One region of the Streptomyces sp. NPDC104307 genome, then DNA from elsewhere that is predicted to be linked to it. Evidence: riboswitches for the same ligand, from Rfam matches in the RefSeq annotation. Region 1 holds a riboswitch; the other holds the start of a gene.
What was found. Region 1 has a riboswitch for S-adenosylmethionine ahead of ACZ601_RS01155 (glutathione S-transferase C-terminal domain-containing protein). Riboswitches for the same ligand answer to the same signal wherever they lie in the genome.
Positions count from the first base shown of each region.

Region 2: linked by a shared signal. The riboswitch ahead of ACZ601_RS03745 (hypothetical protein) and the one ahead of ACZ601_RS01155 (glutathione S-transferase C-terminal domain-containing protein) in region 1 are both predicted to bind S-adenosylmethionine.

Region 1 covers NZ_JBVJMU010000001.1:309,708-315,384, forward strand. Annotated here, with positions in the region: gene ACZ601_RS01145 (amino acid ABC transporter ATP-binding protein) at 1-762, opposite strand, end outside; gene ACZ601_RS01150 (amino acid ABC transporter permease) at 759-1,763, opposite strand; SAM riboswitch class IV at 2,319-2,465, shown strand; gene ACZ601_RS01155 (glutathione S-transferase C-terminal domain-containing protein) at 2,736-3,572, shown strand; gene ACZ601_RS01160 (ATP-binding cassette domain-containing protein) at 3,557-5,677, opposite strand, start outside.
Region 2 covers NZ_JBVJMU010000001.1:902,129-907,805, forward strand. Annotated here, with positions in the region: gene ACZ601_RS03735 (cytochrome P450 family protein) at 1-458, opposite strand, end outside; gene ACZ601_RS03740 (cytochrome P450) at 455-1,750, opposite strand; gene ACZ601_RS03745 (hypothetical protein) at 1,953-2,345, opposite strand; SAM riboswitch class IV at 2,395-2,504, opposite strand; gene ACZ601_RS03750 (phosphocholine-specific phospholipase C) at 2,667-4,733, opposite strand; gene ACZ601_RS03755 (SAM-dependent methyltransferase) at 4,988-5,677, shown strand, end outside.

The DNA.
Region 1 (5,677 bases):
GCCGTCCATGAAGACCACCCGGTCGGCGACCTCGCGGGCGAAGCCGATCTCGTGCGTGACGACCAGCAGGGTGGTGCCGCTGCCGGCCAGGTCCTTGATCACGGCCAGTACCTCGCCGACGAGTTCGGGGTCGAGCGCGGAGGTCGGCTCGTCGAAGAGGATGACCCCGGGCCGCAGGGCGAGGGCTCGGGCGATGGCCACGCGCTGCTGCTGCCCGCCGGACAGCTGGCGCGGATAGGCGGCCGCCCGGTCCCCGAGTCCCACCCGGTCGAGCAGATCGCGGGCCAGCTCCCGGGACTCCGGCTTGGTGAGTTTCCCGGTCGCGACCGGGGCGGCAGCCACGTTGTCCAGCACGGTGAGGTGCGGGAAGAGGTTGAAGTTCTGGAAGACGAACCCGATCCGGCCGCGCTGCGCCAGGATGGCGCGCTCGCTCAGCTCCTTGAGACGCCCCCGGTGCCTGCGTACGCCGATCAGCTCGCCGTTCACACTGACATGACCGATCTCGGGCTTCTCCAGGTGGTTGATCACCCGCAGGAGGGTGGACTTCCCTGAGCCGGACGGTCCGAGGACGACCGTGACCTCCCCGGGACGCACGGTCAGCGCCACACCTTCCAGGACGCGCTGGGAGCCGTACCACTTGTGCACATCGTGCACCTCGACCGCGGCGGGGCGCGCCGGGGGCGCCGCGACCGCGCCGGCCTGACCCGGTGTCCCGGCGGGCTCGGCCGCTTCCGCTGTTCCGGTCGTCGTCTCCGCGGTCATATCGCTGTCTCCTTCCGGACCCGTGCCCGCAGATCACCCAGTCCGGTCCGCAGCCTCTGCAGCGGCGTGGGCGGCAGGGTGCGCAGCGCGCCCCGCGAGTAGTACCGCTCGACGTAGAACTGGATGACGGACACCACGCTGGTGAGGATCAGGTACCAGGCGGTGGCGACCAGCAGCAGCGGCACGATGTCGCCGGGGTAGGTGCTGCCCATGCTCTGTACGGAGCCGAACAGATCGAGCAGCGAGACGTAGAAGACCAGTGAGGTGCCCTTGATCAGGCCGATCAGCTGGTTGACGTAGTTCGGGGTGATCGAGCGCAGGGCCTGCGGGAAGACGATCTTCGCGAACCGGTACCGCTTCGGGAGGCCGAGGGCGGCTGCCGCCTCGTGCTGGCCCTGGTCGACGGAGAGGATGCCGCCGCGCACCACTTCGGAGGCGTACGCCGCCTCGTTCAGGCTGAGACCGATGACGGCGACGGCCATGTCGGTGGCCAGGCGTGATTCGTCGAAGCTGAAGAACGCCGGGCCGAACGGCACTCCCACGCTCAGCGTCCGGTAGAGCGCGCTGAAGTTGTAGAGGAACAGCAGGATCACGATCAGCGGGACCGACCGGAACAGCCAGGTGTAGACCCAGCTGACCGCGCGCAGCACAGGGCTCGGGGAGAGCCGGGCCAGGGCCAGCAGCACGCCGCCGAGCAGCCCCAGAACGGCGCTGAACAGGGCGACTTCGAGCGTGACGAGCAGGCCGTCGAGGATGGTGGGCCGCAGGAACCAGTACCGGAACCGGTCCCACTGGTAGAAGGGATTGGCCACCAGGCCGTGGACGATCTGGGCGACCAGTACCAGCACGACGACGGTGACGATCCAGCGGCCGGGCCGCAGGAGTGGGCGGACCCGCTGCGGGACCGGCGGCTTCGGCACGACGGGTGGCCCGGGGCGGGGGGCCGCCTCGGCGGGCGGCGCTGACCCTGGGGACACAGCTACGCCGGGGGATTCACTCACGGAGGGCTCCAGCGGATGCGGACGGCCCGGACCACGGACGGCAGCGCCTCACCACGCCGGTCGTCGGGAACGACGCGGCGGGGCGCGGGCAGCACGGCGCGGAGCAGGGGGCCGGGCGGGGAGGGGACGCACCGCGGCAGCGGTGGACGTCAGGGAGTCAGAGGGCCGTCAGCCTTGACGAAGAGCGCGACAAGCGGCGGTACACAGCGCGCTGTTGACACGCTGGAGGTCGACGGAGCGGTCCGCGCAGAGCAGGACGCGGCCTCGGGACCGCCAGGCAGCCATCCCCTCAGCTGCGTGCATCGCTCTCACCGTCACCGATCCGCCCCGCGGGGCCTCGCGCCTGCCGGACACCGTCCGGTCCTCAACTGCGGCACCCCGCGGTGTGCTGGGGCGCCGGCCGGCGGGCCGGGGCGTATCGCCGCTACCCGGAGCCGTTCCGCGCCGCAAGTTATGCATGGGCCGACAGGAATGTCAACGCGGGTGACCAACAGGCGAGATGGCCCCTGTGGCCTCCTTGACGGCGTCACCCGGCGCACCGAAACTGACGTGGACGGTCACGATTGTCAGCGCCCCCGTGCGGGATCCGTCCTGCTCACGGGGTTCATCGGCCCCGGCCCGCTGGCAGGCAACCCTTCCACCGCGACGGGGTGCCCCGGGTGACGACCGGGTCCCGCCGGTGTGGCGGGGCAAGCGTGGCCCCGCGTCTCGCGGGCCCCGGAGTCGGGACGGGTGGGTTTTGTCCAGGAACGGCTTGACGAGGCGCCTGCACATCGATCTGCTGCGTGTCTCCAGCGCCTACTAGCCCGGAATACCGCACGCGCACGGGTCCGTTGTCGCGTATGACGCGCCCACGTCCGCGCTGTCGTGATTCGGACCGGTGCGCGAGCGCAGCCGTTCCACATCCGGCCGCTGGTGCCCACAAGGCGACGGTGGCTTCCTCGTTCCCACAGGGATCTCCACAGGAGAGTCATGCCCGAGACAGCTTCGCGCAGTTCCAGCACAGGCAACTCCCTCACGTGCGGCTCGATCTCATCCGGCCCGAGTCCGTGCGCCACGCACCCCCGTCCCACCATCGCCGTGCCGCCCTCCCGTATCCACAGCCGTATCGGGGTCGGTCTGGCCGGAGGCTTCTATCCCGCTCCGCACCGCTACGAGCTTTTCCTGTCGGCGAGTTGTCCGCGCTCGCTGCGTATCTCGATCACCCTCGGCCTGCTCGGTCTCCGGGACTCGGTCGCCACCACGTTCCTGGGGCACCCGGCCGGGACACCCGAGGCGTACGCCTCGCTGCGCGGCGCGTACGAGGCCACGCTGCACCATTACGACGGGCCGCTGACGGCGCCCGCGCTGTGCGACCGGTGGAGCGGGCGCATCGTCAGCAACCACACGCCCGACATACTCCGCGATCTCGCGGGCCTGCTCTCCGGCCATGACGAGGCCCGCCCCTCTGCGCTGCGTCCTCCGGAGCTCGCCGACGGCATCGAGGCCCTGCGCGAGCTGCTGGACCGGGACGTCACCCCGCACGCGGGGTCCTCCGAGCGGTCGGCGGCCCTGGACCTGCTGGACCGGTCCCTCGACCGGCGGCCCTACGCGCTGGGCGAGGAGCTGACCGCCGGGGATGTGGACCTGTGGGTGGCGCTCGTGCGTCTCGGCCCGGTCGGCGCCCTCGGCGACCGCCCCCGGCTCAAGGAGTACGTACGCCGCCTCTGCGGCCACCCCGCCTTCCCCGGGACACCGCAGATGCCGGGGGCTCCGGACGGGCCGGGCGGGGTGGCCGCCGTTGACTCACTGCCTCAGGCTCCCACGTAGGCCGCGAGGTGCTCGCCGGTGAGGGTGGAGCGGTCCGCGACGAGGTCGTCGGGGGTGCCCTCGAAGACGAGCCTGCCGCCGTCATGACCGGCGCCGGGACCCAGGTCGATGATCCAGTCGGCGTGCGCCATGACCGCCTGGTGGTGCTCGATCACGATGACGGACTTCCCGGAGTCGACCAGCCGGTCGAGCAGGCCGAGCAGCTGCTCGACGTCTGCGAGGTGCAGGCCGGTGGTCGGCTCGTCGAGGACGTAGATCCCGCCCTTCTCGCCCATGTGCGTGGCCAGCTTGAGCCGTTGCCGCTCACCGCCGGACAGGGTGGTGAGCGGCTGGCCCAGGCTGAGGTAGCCGAGTCCGACGTCGGCCAGCCTGCCGAGGACGCGGTGGGCGGCCGGGGTGTGTGCCTCGCCGCTGCCGAAGAACTCCTCGGCCTCGGTCACCGACATCGCCAGCACTTCGCTGATGTCGCGGCCGCCGAGGCGGTATTCGAGCACAGAGGCCAGGAACCGCTTCCCCTCGCACTCCTCGCAGACGGTGGCGACGCCCGCCATCATCGCGAGGTCGGTGTAGACGACCCCGACGCCGTTGCAGCCGGGGCAGGCGCCCTCGGAGTTGGCGCTGAACAGGGCCGGTTTCACGTCGTTGGCCTTGGCGAACGCCTTGCGGATCGGGTCGAGCAGTCCGGTGTACGTCGCGGGGTTGCTCCGTCGCGAGCCGCGGATCGCGCCCTGGTCGATCGACACCACCCCGTCCAGTCCCGAGACCGAGCCGTGGATCAGTGAGCTCTTGCCGGAGCCGGCGACGCCGGTGACCACGGCGAGGACGCCGAGCGGGATGTCGACGTCGACGCCGCGCAGGTTGTTCGCGTCCGCGCCCCGGACCTCCAGCGCGCCGGTGGGCCCCCGCCGGGTGTCCTTGAGGGTGGCCCGGTCGTCGAAGTGACGGCCCGTGACGGTGTCCCCGGCCCGCAGTCCCTCGACGCTGCCCTCGAAGCAGACGGTTCCGCCCGCCGTGCCGGCGCCGGGGCCGAGGTCGACGACATGGTCCGCGATCGTCTCCGGCTTGTGCTCCACGACGAGCACCGTGTTGCCCTTGTCGCGCAGCCGCAGCAGCAGCCTGTTCATCCGCTGGATGTCGTGGGGGTGCAGGCCGGCGGTGGGCTCGTCGAAGACATAGGTGACGTCGGTGAGGGAGGAGCCGAGGTGGCGGATCATCTTGACGCGCTGCGCCTCGCCGCCCGACAGGGTGCCCGTCGGCCGGTCGAGCGCGAGGTAGCCGAGGCCGATCTCCACGAACGAGTCGAGGGTCTGCCGCAACGCGGTGAGCAGCGGTGCGACGGAGGGCTCGTCGATTTCGCCGACCCAGGCGGCCAGGTCGCTGGTCTGCATCGCGCAGGCGTCGGCGATGTTGATCCGCTTGATCTTCGAGGACCTGGCGCCCTCGCTGAGCCGGGTGCCGTCGCACTCGGGGCAGGTGGTGAAGGTGACCGCGCGCTCCACGAACGCGCGGATGTGGGGTTGCAGCGCTTCCTTGTCCTTGGACAGGAACGACTTCTGGATCTTGGGGATCAGTCCCTCGTAGGTGAGGTTGACCCCCTCGACCTTGACCTTGACCGGCTCCCGGTAGAGGAAGTCGTGCATCTCCTTCTTGGTGAACTTACGGATCGGCTTGTGGGGGTCGAGCAGGCCCGATTCGGCGTAGACCCGGACGGTCCAGAAGCTGTCGGACTTCCAGCCGGGGATGGTGAAGGCGCCATCGGCGAGCGATTTGGAGTCGTCGTAGAGCTGGGTGAGGTCGATGTCGGAGACGGTGCCCCGGCCCTCGCAGCGCGTACACATGCCGCCGGTGCGGTTGAAGGTCGCCTTCACCGCCTTCTTCGCACCGCGCTCGACGGTGATGGCCCCGCTCGCCCGGACCGAGGGGACGTTGAAGGCGTACGCGCCGGGCGGACCGATGTGCGGCTTCCCGAGGCGGCTGAAGAGGATCCGCAGCATCGCGTTGGCGTCGGTGGCCGTGCCGACCGTGGAACGCGGATCGGCGCCCAGTTTCTGCTGGTCGACGATGATCGCGGTGGTCAGTCCGTCCAGGACGTCGACCTCGGGCCG
Region 2 (5,677 bases), 590 kb from region 1:
TCGACGACGGCCCCGTCCCTGCCACCGTCCGCGAGTGCGTCCAGCAGTTCCCCGGTGAACTTCTCGATGTCGGGCCTGACGGCCTCCAGCCGCCGTGGGGTGAGCGCCTGGGAGGTCTTGGTGCGCAGCCGTCGGTGCTCGGCGCCGTCCACCGTGAACATGGACCGCCCGGCGTCGATCATGCCGATGAGCGGCCACGCGTGCGTCACCTCGCCGCTCTGCCACAGCCCCCAGGCGTCGAGATCCTTCACCAGCCTCGGATCGACCAGGAGTTGACGGGCGTCGGCGTGCCGGGTGATCGTCCAGGCGGGTACGCCGAGCAGCTCGATCCTGGCGAGCCGGCCGGCCTCACGCAGCCTCGCGGTCTCACCGTCCAGGTCCTGGACCATGGGGTCGATGACGACGGTCCCGGCGCCGTCCGGGACGGCAGCGTGCGCGGCGGCGTGAGGGCAGTTCACGAGAGGTCTCCTGTCGTACGAACGGGGGTGAACCGAACGGGCAGCGCGGTGGTACCGCGCAGGAACGCGGAGGGCCGTCGCACCAGGTCCGCGACGGGGACCCGGAGCTCCAGGTCGGGCAGGCGGTCGAGCAGCACCTCGATGCCGGTGCGCGCGATGGTCTCCGCGATCTCCTGGGCGGGGAAGGGGCACCGGTACTCGCCGTGGCTGAAGGCGAGATGCGCGCCGTTGCCGCCCTGGGCGGCAAAACCGCCGCCGGTCAGGCTCTGCCGGATCAGCGGATCGGTGTTGGCGGCGCCGAGCCCGAGCAGCAGCATGTCCCCCGCCCTGATCGGCCGTCCGCCGAGCCGGGTGTCGCGGGCGGCCCAGCGTCCGGCGAGGATCTGCGTCGGCGCGTCCTCCCAGAGCACCTCGTTCATGGCCTCGCCGACGCTGCGCCGGCCGCCCGCCATCGACTGGGCGAACTCGTCCTCCGTGAGCATCAGCCGCAGCGAGTTGCTGATCCAGTCGGCGGTGGTGAGGTGCCCGGCGGCGGTGATGGCCATCAGGTCGAGCATGTACTCCTCGTCGGTGAAGGCCTCGGGGAACGCGAGCATCCGGGAGGTCACGTCGTCGCCGGGGGCGGCACGCTTCGCGGCGACGAGTCGTGTCATGTGTTCCCCGAAACGCAGGTGGGCCTCCTGCGCGCCCGGACCGCCGTCGGCCAGGTCCTTGAGCACTTGGGCGATGGAGCCGCCCTCGTCGTCGGGGAATCCGACCAGCCTCGCGAGGACCAGGACCGGAAGGGGCTCGCAGAAGTCGGCGACGAGGTCGGCGGTGCCCCGGCTGCACACGGCGTCGATCAGCCGGTCGGCCAACTGCTCGCAGTGGCTGCGGATCTCGAACGGGTCGGCCCCTTCGAGGGCGGGTCCGACCATCCGCGCATGCCGCCGGTGCTCGTCGCCCGCGCTGAAGTAGATGGACGGCAGCGGCCGCCCGACCATGGGCAGCAGCGGCCAGTCCTGCGGGATGTGCTCCCACTGGTTCCAGAGGCCGACGTCGCGAGGGAACAGCTCACCGTCACTGGTGACCTGATGGAGTTCCCGGTAGCCGATGACCAGCCAGGCGGGGAACCCGCCCGGCAGCTCGACGGGGACGACCGGCCCGTGGTCCCGCCGCATGGCGCGGTAGACGGCTCGCGGCTCGGTCTGGAACGAGGGCCCGCCGAGGGGCACGGGGCCCGGCCCCGCGTGCGCGGGGCACTCCGGAGGAGGTGGGACGGGCTCGGGCTCTGCGGAGGAAGGGCGCGTCATCGTCCTGACTTCTGTGGCGGAAGCGTCACGCATCACGATCGTGCGGTCAACGCCCGCCCACTATAAGGATTTTATGTGACCCCACAGCGGTCAATGACGATCAAATGTGCACTCAACATGAAGCAACCGGTCGACATCTCACGACAATTGACGACCGAATCCAGGCACCACCTCCAGGCACCGACGCCGAACGGCGACGCGGCTACGAGCGCACGGAACCCGGGTCGCCGCACAGCTCCCCTGCCTCGAAGGCTACGTTGACGAGTCCGGCGACCCGGTCGGCACCGGTCACGAGCTTCAGCGCATGCCACCGGGAGAGCCAGTACACGCGTCCCCGGTGGCCGGCGAGGGTCTCCCGCAGCCCGTCCGGAGCATGCGTCCACACCTGCGGAAGGGCGCCCGCGTAGTCGAACGCGGCCCGCAGACCGACCCAGCCGTCGTCCCGGACATCGTCCGCGGTCAGCAGTATCTCGACGGCCTGACCGGGCTCCTGCCGGCACTTCTTGGCGTGGATCCAGTGCACTTGGTGGCCTGCGGCGTACCGCTCGCAGTCCTCGCTCCGCACGGAGCCGTGCTCGGGGAGATGACGCAGCATGGTGAGTCCCGCCTTCCGGGGATGATGGACCCCGAGCGCTCTGCACCGCGGTCCGCTGTTCCCCGCACCTCGCGCACGGGGCAGGTCGTCACCCGGAGCACCCGCAGCGGAGCGGGGTGCCGTCCAGCAAGCCGGGGCTGCGCACTGGAACTCATGACCCGGCAAAAACCCTAACGCACCGAGCGGGCGCGCCCCGACGCGCGGGACCGCCCGCCCGACGGACGGTCAGGGACGCACAGGAACGGGCCGGACCTGGCCCGTGCGCCCCCGCCTCTCTCCGATGGCGGTCCGGCTTGGATTCAGCCGCCCCGCGCCGCCCGGTCAGCCGGTGACCAGGCCCGGGTCGCTCGTTCCGGCCTCACCCGTCTCGACGTGTCCGGCGAACCGGCGGAGGAACGTGGCGTCCGCGTCCGAGACCACCTCGATGTCGTACCAGCGCTTGCTTCCGCGCAGGTCAACGGTGTGCCGCACGGTCGCGCCGGACCGCACCGCGAAGGTCTGCGCCCCGCCGCCGTAGGCGTCCGCGTTGCGCACGGTCAGCTGGACCGTCTCCGTACCGGCATGGGTGAGCGTCAGGTCGAGAGCTCCGTTCACCGGGTTATGACGCGCCGTCACCTCCGGCCCGGCCGCCTTGCCGGGGCCCCTGAAGGCCCGCAGGAACCCGTTCGGACCGTGCACCGTGAGGTCGGTCACGCCGCTGGAATAGGCCGTGTTCCAGCTGTCGGAGAGCGACTTGCCCGCCTCTGTGGTGTAGGTCCAGGGCCCGTCACCGCGGTTGGCGGACGTCACCAGGAACTGCGCTCCGGCCTCGTCCCCGCCACCGAAGGTGAGCTGGTACTTCCCGGCGCCCGGGTCCGCCGCCCCGTCCACGAGCGGCGCGTACCGCAGTGGCCGGGTGGGCCGCGTGCCGGACTCCTGCTTCGGCACGCTGCCGGAGACCGGCGGCACCGGAACGTAGTCGGGGTGCCGGTCCCCGTCCGGCGGCGCGTATCCGTCCGTGGAGGGCAGCCCGGCGGGCGCGGTCTCCGTCCGGCTGAAGTCGAAGGCCGAGGTGAGGTCGCCGCAGACGGCACGCCGCCAGGGCGAGATGTTGGGCTCGCGCACACCGAAGCGCGCTTCCATGAACCGGATGACGGAGGTGTGGTCGAAGACCTCCGAACACGCGAACCCGCCGGTGCTCCACGGGGACACGACCGTCATGGGCACGCGCTGCCCGAGCCCGTACGGCCCGGCCGCGTACCGGACGTCGCCGGGGAAGTGGTCGGCGGAGGTGTCCACGGTGGACAGTCCCTGCGCCGCGCCGGACGGCACGAACGGCGGCACGACGTGGTCGAAGAAGCCGTCGTTCTCGTCGTAGGTGATGAAGAGGGCGGTCCGGCCCCAGACCTCGGGGTCGGAGGTCAGCGCGTCCAGCACCTGCGAGATGTACCAGGCACCGTAGTTCGCGGGCCAGTTGGGGTGCTCGCTGTAGGCCTCGGGCGAGACGACCCAGGAGATCTTGGGGAGCGTACCGGCCCGGACATCGGCCTTCAGGTCGTCGAGGAGCCCGTCGCCGTTCTTGACGTCGGTCCCGGTGCGCGCCTTCTCGAAGAGGGGATCGCCGGGCTTGGCGTCACGGTAACTGTTGAAATAGAGAAGCGAGTTGTCTCCGTACGTCCCCCGGTAGGCGTCGTCGATCCACCCCCAGGAGCCGGCGGCGTCGAGCCCGTCACCGATGTCCTGGTAGACCTTCCACGACACCCCGGCCTCCTCCAGCCGCTCGGGGTAGGTCTTCCAGCCGTACCCCGCCTCGTCGTTGCCGAGCACGGGACCGCCGCCCGTGCCGTCGTTGCCGGTGTACCCGCTCCACAGGTAGTAGCGGTTCGGGTCGGTCGAGCCGAGGAACGAGCAGTGGTACGCGTCGCAGACGGTGAACGCGTCGGCGAGGGCGTAGTGGAACGGGATGTCCTCACGTGTCAGGTGGGCCATCGTCGTGGCGGTCTTGGCGGGCACCCACTGGTCGTACGCGCCCTTGTTCAGCGCCCGGTGCCCACCGGCCCAGTCGTGGTTCAGGTCCTGGAGGAACTGCAGCCCGAGGTCGTCGGCGGGCGGCCTGAACGGCAGCACCTCCTTGCCGGCCAGGTCCTTCTGGTGCCAGACCGGCTTTCCGCCGGGCAGCGTGACCGGACGCGGGTCACCGAAGCCGCGCACACCCTTCATCGTGCCGAAGTAGTGGTCGAAGGAACGGTTCTCCTGCATCAGTACGACGATGTGCTCGACGTCCTGGAGCGTGCCCGTACGACCCTTCGCGGGCAGTGAGGCGGCGCGGGCGATGCTGCTCGACAACGTACTGAAGGCAACCGTGCCTCCGGCGAGTTGCAGGAGGCGACGACGGTTGATATCTGCCATGAGTGGGGGCCTCTGTGGGGTGAGGAAACATAAGGGCGAAAACGACAGGAGTGTTCCAGAACCGACGGTCCGGCGGAAGACCCGTGCAGTGTGCACACGATGGCGTTCAGCCGAACAGTCGACAACGGGGCGGGCCGGCACCGAAGCAGGCGCCACCCCGGCCCCGGTACGAACCGTTCGCCTTGTCAGGGTTGTTGGCACCTACATTGGGGGCGGCGGAGTTGTTCCGCCCGGATGAAAGACGGATGGAGCCCATGACCGATCACACGACCGCGAGGAACCCTGCCGAACAGCGCATAGACACCTCGGTGCCGCACTCCGCCCGGATCTGGAACTACTGGCTGGGCGGCAAGGACAACTACGCGGTCGACGAGGAGGCAGGGAACGCGTACAGCGCCGTCTTCCCCGGCATCGTCACCGTGGCCCGCGGGAGCCGCGCCTTTCTGGGGCGCACCATCACCCACTTGGTCACGGAAGCCGACATCCGGCAGTTCCTGGACATCGGAACCGGCCTGCCGACCGTTGACAACACGCACGAAGTCGCCCAGCGGCTCGCCCCTGAGTCCAGGATCGTCTACGTCGACCACGACCCGCTCGTCCTCACGCACGCCCGCGCCCTGCTCACGTCAACCGCCGAGGGCGCCACCAACTACGTCGACGCCGAGCTCGCCGACCCCGACCGCATCCTGTCGGCGGCGGCGGAAACCCTTGACCTGACCCGGCCCACCGCCCTGATCCTCAGCAACATCCTGGGGCACGTCGCCGACTACGACCAGGCACGGAGCATCGTCGCGCACCTGATGGACGCGCTGCCGTCCGGCAGCTACCTCGCCATCAACGACGGATCACGCGGCATCGACGCCGACTACGAGCGGGCCCAGGACGCGTACAACGAAAGCGGCGCCATTCCCTACTTCCTGCGCCCCGTCGACCGGATCGCGGCC